DNA from 2 places in the Telluria sp. RT2P19 genome. Region 1 is predicted to be linked to the other one. Evidence: riboswitches for the same ligand, from Rfam matches in the RefSeq annotation. Region 1 holds a riboswitch; the other holds the start of a gene.

Region 1 (3,398 bases):
CCGACCGAGGCGCCGGACGAGACGCCCAGCACATACGGGTCGGCCAACGGATTGCGCAGCAGCGCCTGCATCATCAGGCCGGCCAGGGCCAGCGCGCCGCCGGTCGCGAACGCCACCAGCGCGCGACTGGCGCGCAGCTCGAGCAGGGAGGCGGAAAGCGAATCGGGCTGGCCGCTGGCGAGCTGGCGCAGGGCGTCGGGTATCTCGTCCAGCGGCACCCGGATCGATCCGGTCATGCCCGCGAACAGCAGGGTGGCTATGGAAAACGCCAGCATGGCGCCGACGATGAGCGTGGCGCGCTGGCGCAGTGGCGGGACGGATGCTTGCATGCTGGCCCTGTCGGTTGGTCGGACGCCCTCGGCATTGCCGCCGCGGGCATGGGGTTATAGCTTAACGGATGCCATAGCGCAGGGCCGCAAACCAGGTGCGGCCGCTGGTGCCGTAGTTACGTGCGATTTCGTACTGCTTGTCGGCGACGTTATCCAGGCGCAGCAGCAGCGACCAGTCGGGCGTGAACTGCCAGGTGGTGTGCAAGTTCAGCAAGCCGTAGCCGCCCAGGCGGCGATTGTTGGCGGCATCGTCGAACCGTTCGCCCGACACCGTCAGTTCAAGGCCGGTCTTGAGCGTGCCCATCGTGTAGTCGGCGCCGAAGCTGGCGTGCTTCTTGGCGCGGCGCGCCAGCTGCTTGCCGGTGGTCTCGTCGCGTGGATCCTGCCAATCCAGGCTGGCGCGCAGGTTGACGCCCATCAGGCTGGTACTGCCGGCCGCCGAAAAGCCTTCGAGCTGGCCCTTGTTGACGTTGTAGGCGCAACTCCGGTTGACGCCGTCCGGGCACGGGGTGCTCGACACGATCATGTCGGTCAGCCGGTTGTGGAAGTAGGTGGCGTCCAGCTGGTAGCCATTGCCGTCGTAGCGCAGGCCCACTTCGCGGTTGCGGCCCTTCTCTGGCTTGTTGGTTTCCAGGCCGTAGCCGGGGAAGTACAGCTCGTTGAAGGTCGGCGCGCGAAAGCTCGTGCCGACGCTGGCAGTGGCGCGAAGGCCGTTGCCGAAGTCGTAGCCATAGCCGGCGGCGCCGGTGTTCTTGCTGCCATAGACCGAGCGGTCGTGGCGCGCGCTGAAGTCGACCAGGTGCTGGCCGCGCTTGGCCGAGTAGGCTGCGGCATACGAGTTGGTGATGCGCGAGCGCCGCATCGACGACACCTCTTCCTTGCGGTGCGTGTACAGCAGCTGCAGTGTGTCGCGGCCGATGGCGATGTCGTTCTGCCAGCTGAATTCATCCTGTTCGGTATCGATCTGGCTGGCGCCGGATGCCGTTGCGTTGCTGAAGTTGCCCGACTTGTCTTCCGAGCGCGCGTATTGCACCGTACTATGCCAGTTCGGCAGGATCTGGTTGCGCATGAAGAGCGCGGCGGTATTCAGGTCGTTGTCGCTATGGACGTCGAAGGTGCCGGAGTTGGAAGCATCGTACTGGCTGTACAGGCGGCTGACCAGGAACTGGGCGCCGATCTCGTGGCCCGGTGCGAGCACCATCGAGACGCGGCCGTTGGCGTTGCGGCGGCGGTAGCCGTCTTCGTCTGCGTTGTAACCCGAGGCGCCGGGGCGGGTGGAAGAGAAGCCGTCCGAATCCTCGTAGCCGGCGCCGAACGCGTAGCTGATCGCATTCGTGCCGCCACTGCGGCCGTATATGCCGGCGTCGGTCTGGCGCGTCGCGTTGCTCCCCACGCCGACCGAGCCGGTGACCACCGGCGCGCCTTCGCCCTTGCGGGTGAAGATCTGGATCACGCCGCCGATGGCGTCGGCGCCGTACAGGGTGCTGAGCGGACCGTAGACGATTTCGATGCGGTCGATGGCGCCCAAAGGAAGCGCATTCCAGCTGGCGCTGCCGGTGGTGGCCGAGCCGAAGCGCACGCCGTCGACCAGGACTACCGACTGGTTGGCGTTGGCGCCGCGGATGAAGACGTTGGTGGCGGTGCCGGCCGGGCCGTTGCGCGAGATCTCGATGCCGCGCTGGCGCTGCAGGATGTCGGCCACCGAACCGGCGCCAGAGCGCGCGATTTCTTCGGCGCCGATGACGGTAATGTCGGCGATGACGTCGGCGGCGCGCTGCAAGGTGCGGGTCGCGGTGACGACGACGATGTCGGCGTTGGGAATGGCATCAGGTGCTGGTGCGTCGGCGACGGCGGCGGACGAGATGACGGCGAGGGCGAGCGAGACCGCGGCGGCTTGCCGGGTTACTGGAAAATTCATGAACTGTTTCTTATCAAAGGCAACCAGCCGACGTCCCCGTAGGCCAGATTGAACGGCGCCGCGCGAGGCGACGCCACCTTTTGGCCGGTATCCGGGCTGACAAGTATGGCCGTCCGACCTTCCCATGCTGGAATAGCACAGTGGTATGAGGGGACGGTTTGCCGCTCGAGAGCGCGAGCGGCACTTGCTTACCGTTGCGGGGGCAGCACACGTTGGCCTTTGATGGGGCTTCGTGTTTCCCGTTTAACTGCGACTGCGAACGCAGGCGCGAGCACCAAAACGCGCTCATTATAAGGCGTTGTCAGGTTTCCAGCATCATCACTTCGCCGTAGTCGATCCGGTGTGGCGCCTGGGCCGCACGCAGCGCGGCATCGACCAGCGTCCCGCCCAGGTGCAGAGAGTGCAAAAGGCGCATGGTGCCGGCATGGCAGACGACGAGCGCCTGTGCTGTCTTTGCCTGCGCTGCGCGCCGGAGATCGGCATAAAAGCCGGCCACGCGCGCAGCCACGTCCATCACGCTTTCGCCGCCTCCCGGGTGGTAGTGGAGCAGGTCGGCGCTCCAGGCATCGATCTCGCTGCGCGAAATCTCGTCCCAGCTGCGCAGCTCCCAGGCGCCGAAGTCCATCTCGGCCAGGCGCGCGTCGAAGGCTGGCGCTGGCGAAAGGCGGTGCGCCAGGACGGCGCTGCGGGCAAGCGGGCTGGCGTAGATGGGCATGGCGCCTGGCAGCCCTTGTTGTGCCAACGCTGCCACCACCCGTTCGACGTCCCCTTGGTTCGCCGCGAGATCGCTGCGGCCGTAGCAAAACCCGGGAGGCACGTCGGGCCGCGGATGGCGCACCAGGTAAATACGCATCAGGCCAGCGCGCCGCTGCCGAGCGCGGCCAGCACCGCGATGTAGATCGCCACTTCGGCCAGTTGCTGCACGGCGCCGAGGCAATCGCCGGTATAGCCTTGCAGGCGCCGCGTGAACTTGCGCGCGAGCCAGCAGGTGGCGACGACGGCCGCCACGACAGCAGCAACGATCGCGGCCAGGTCGAGCAGGCCAAAGGCCAGCAGGGCAAGCGCGGGCAGCAGCACGGTGAGCGCGGCGATGCCGAATTCCCGGTCGCTCATGCGCACCGCCAGCGGCTTGGCCTTGCCCTCGGCGCGTG
Region 2 (3,398 bases), on a different contig from region 1:
AAGAAACGCGTGGCCAAGGTGGGCGACGAGCCGGCCGTGACCAAGACCCAGCAGCGCCTGTACCTGAACAAGAACGTGGTGCTGGTCGATACGCCCGGCATGCTGTGGCCGAAGATCGCCATGGCCAGCGACGGCCTGATGCTGGCCGCCAGCCACGCGATCGGCACCAATGCGCTGGTCGAGGAAGAAGTGGCCGAATACCTGGGCGAGCTGCTGCTGCAGCGCTATCCGCAGTTGCTCACCGCGCGCTATGGCTTCAAGACCGACGGCATGGACGGCGTGGCGGTGGTCGAGGGCGTGGCGCAGCGTCGCGGTTTCCGCGTGCGCGGCGGCGATTTCGATTACGAGAAGGCGGCGCACACGCTGCTGCAGGACTACCGCCAGGGCGCGCTGGGCCGTATCAGCCTGGAGACGCCCGAATCGCGTGCGGCCAGCCTGGCGCAGCATGAGGCCGAGATGGCCGAGAAGGCCCGGATCGCGGCCGAGAAAGCGGCCGCCAAGGCCGAGGAAGCGGCGCGGGGCAAGCGCGGGACCTGACCTTGTCCATGAGCCTGGACCGTCGTGGCCGCCCCTGCAGCGCCATATCCGTGAAGTCGGGTGCCTGGGTCTGTGTGCATTTCGCCAACGATGGCGGTACTTGGGTACCCGCCTGCGCGGGTACGACGGCGCAAGCTGCCCTGACCGGTCTACGCGCGTGGCGCCGCCCCGAACCGGAAACTCGACACCGCCAGATGCCCCATGAAAGCGTCTTCATGATAGACGCAGGCGGCCGCCTCCTGCGCGGCCGCCCCCAACGCCACCATCAGCGGAATCAGGTGTTCTTCACGCGGATGCGCCGCCCGCGCCTGCGGCGCCTCGTCCCAGCGCAATAAGGCCTGCGCGCGCTCCCCGGGTTCGCGCTCGAGCAGCGTGCGCTGCAACCACCCATCGAAGCCCCGCGACGCTTCCCGCCCGTTCGGGCCGAACTGGCGCAGATTGTGATACGACAGCCCGCTGCCGATGATCAACACGCCTTCGTCGCGCAGCGGCGCCAGCGCGCGGCCGGCCGCCAGGTGCGTGCCCGGATCCAGGTCGCGCCGGATCGACAGCTGCACCACCGGCATGCGCGCCTCCGGATAGACCGGATACAGCATCGAGAACGTCCCATGGTCGAATCCACGCCCGGCATCCAGCCCGGCCGGATGGCCGGCCGCGCCCAGCAGGTCGGCCACGCGCCGCGCCAGCGCCGGTTCGCCCGGGGCCGGGTAGGTGACCTGGTAGGTATGCGGAGGGAAGCCGCCATAGTCGTAGATCATGCCTGGGGCCGCGCCGGACGACACCATGAACTGCGGCGTCTCCCAGTGCGCCGTCACGACCAGCACCGCGCGCACCGCGTCGCCGGTCTCGGCGCGCAGCGCGGCGAGCGAATCGGCCAGCTGGTCGTAGGCGGTGCCGTACTGCTCGCGCATCCACGGCCAGGGGCCGCCGCCGTGCGAGACGAAATAAGTGGGTAGACGCGCCATGGCTGCTCCTGCGATGCGATAAAACAACCATGGTAGCCCAGGCGGCAGCGGCTTGCCGGCGGCCGGGCGGTTCTGACCTTGTCAAGGTATAATCGCCCCGTTTTGGTGCTCTCGTGCGCGTCCAGGTGCGCGAAGTTAAACGGGAAACACGACATGGCCGCGCCACGCGCCGCCATGGAGGTGTGCTGCCCCCGCAACGGTCAACAAGCGCCGCGCCTGCATCTGCAGCGCGGCAGGCGGTCTCGATCAACCACTGTGCATGACGCGCAGGAAGGTGAGGCCGTCATGCTTGCCAGCCCGGATACCGGCCAGGACAGGTGGAAGCGCGTCGAACGTGCTTCCGTTGACTCCGGGCTGCGGGGACGCAGGCCGGTGCCTTTTACCGAGACCACTTTCATCATGATTTTTGCTGCCGCCCCGCGCCGCGCGCCACGCGCATTGGCTTGCGCCTTCGCCTTGTGCGCCATTACTCCCCACGTCGCCGCCCAGGGAACCGTCCCGTCGATCGTCATCACCGGCCCGCGCTTCCCGGCCCAGGCCACCCCGATCGGCGCCACCGTCATTACCGCCGAGCAGATCCGCAGCGCCGGCGCCACCGACGTCAACGTGGCGATCCGCAAGATCGGCGGCGTGTTCGGCCGCCAGAGCCTGGACGGCTCGCCCGACTTCGGCCTCGACCTGCGCGGCTTCGGCACCAACAGCGCCCAGAACACGGTGGTGCTGGTCGACGGCGTGCGCCTGAACGAGAACGAGCTGGCCCATACCGTGCTGTCGAGCATCCCGGTCGACACCGTCGAGCGCATCGAGATCACCCGGGGCGGCAGCAGCGTGCTGTATGGCGACGGCGCGACCGGCGGCGTGGTCAATATCGTGACCCGCCGCGGTGCGGGCGCAGGGACGCACGGGTCCCTGTTCGTCGAAGGCGGCCAATTCGACCATCTCGACCTGCGCGCTTCGATCAGCCACGGCGCCGGCCCATGGTCGTTCGACGCCGCCGTCGCCGACCGCCGTACCGACAACTACCGCGACAACAACAGGTACGAGCAGACCAGCTTCAGCGGCGGCCTGCAGTATGCCTACGCGCCGAACGGCCGCGCCGGCCTGCGTGTCGAGAGCTCGCGCGCGGACTCGCGCCTGCCGGGCTCGCTGACCGAAGCACAGTTCCTGAGCGTGCCGACCGCCAGCGCTACGCCGGAAGACTTCGGCTCGCTCGACACCGACCGGGTGACCGCCTTCGTCGAGCACCGCGTCGGCGCGCTCGAGCTGGCGGCCGAACTGTCGCACCGCGAGCGCGATGTCGCCTCGACCTATGTGTCCGACTGGGGCACGACCGCATCAAGGTATGAGGCCGGGCAGACCCAGTTCTCGCCGCGCCTGCGCCACACCCATGACTTCGGCGACCAGCGCAACGAATTCGTGGCCGGCATCGACCTGATGCGCTGGGAGCGCGACGTCACCTCGAGCTTCTCGGCCGGCGACGCGCGCCAGGACTCGAAAGCCTTCTACCTGCGCGATGAACTGCGCTGGAGTGCGCCGCACAATGCCCGCCTGGCGCTCGGCGGCCGTCACGAGCGTTTCGAGAAGGACTACAGCGACCCGCTGGCTTTCCCGGCAGTGATCGGTGAGCACAGCAAGCAGTCGCTCAACGCCTGGACCGTCGAAGGCAGCATCGATGTGCTGCCGCTGGTGACCGTGTTCGCCAAGGCCGGCCGCAGCTACCGCATCGCCAACATCGACGAAAACAGCTACCGCTCGACGCTGGATGTGCTGGAGCCGCAGACCTCGCGCGACCTGGAGCTGGGCGTGGAGGCCGGCACGCAAGCACGCAAGGCAACGGCGCGCCTGTTCCGCCACCGCCTGAGCAATGAGATCTTCTACGACCCGACCATCGGCTTC

The links. Region 1 has a riboswitch for cobalamin ahead of AC56KW_RS25930 (TonB-dependent receptor domain-containing protein). Riboswitches for the same ligand answer to the same signal wherever they lie in the genome.
Region 2: another riboswitch for cobalamin. It lies ahead of AC56KW_RS01610 (TonB-dependent receptor); the one in region 1 lies ahead of AC56KW_RS25930 (TonB-dependent receptor domain-containing protein).

The regions. Positions count from the first base shown of each region.
Region 1 is NZ_JCASIL010000036.1:8,476-11,873, forward strand. It holds gene AC56KW_RS25925 (FecCD family ABC transporter permease) at 1-329, opposite strand, end outside; gene AC56KW_RS25930 (TonB-dependent receptor domain-containing protein) at 391-2,247, opposite strand; cobalamin riboswitch at 2,313-2,541, opposite strand; gene AC56KW_RS25935 (histidine phosphatase family protein) at 2,549-3,100, opposite strand; gene AC56KW_RS25940 (adenosylcobinamide-GDP ribazoletransferase) at 3,100-3,398, opposite strand, start outside.
Region 2 is NZ_JCASIL010000001.1:376,393-379,790, forward strand. It holds gene ylqF (ribosome biogenesis GTPase YlqF) at 1-537, shown strand, start outside; gene AC56KW_RS01605 (DODA-type extradiol aromatic ring-opening family dioxygenase) at 687-1,502, opposite strand; cobalamin riboswitch at 1,589-1,829, shown strand; gene AC56KW_RS01610 (TonB-dependent receptor) at 1,902-3,398, shown strand, end outside.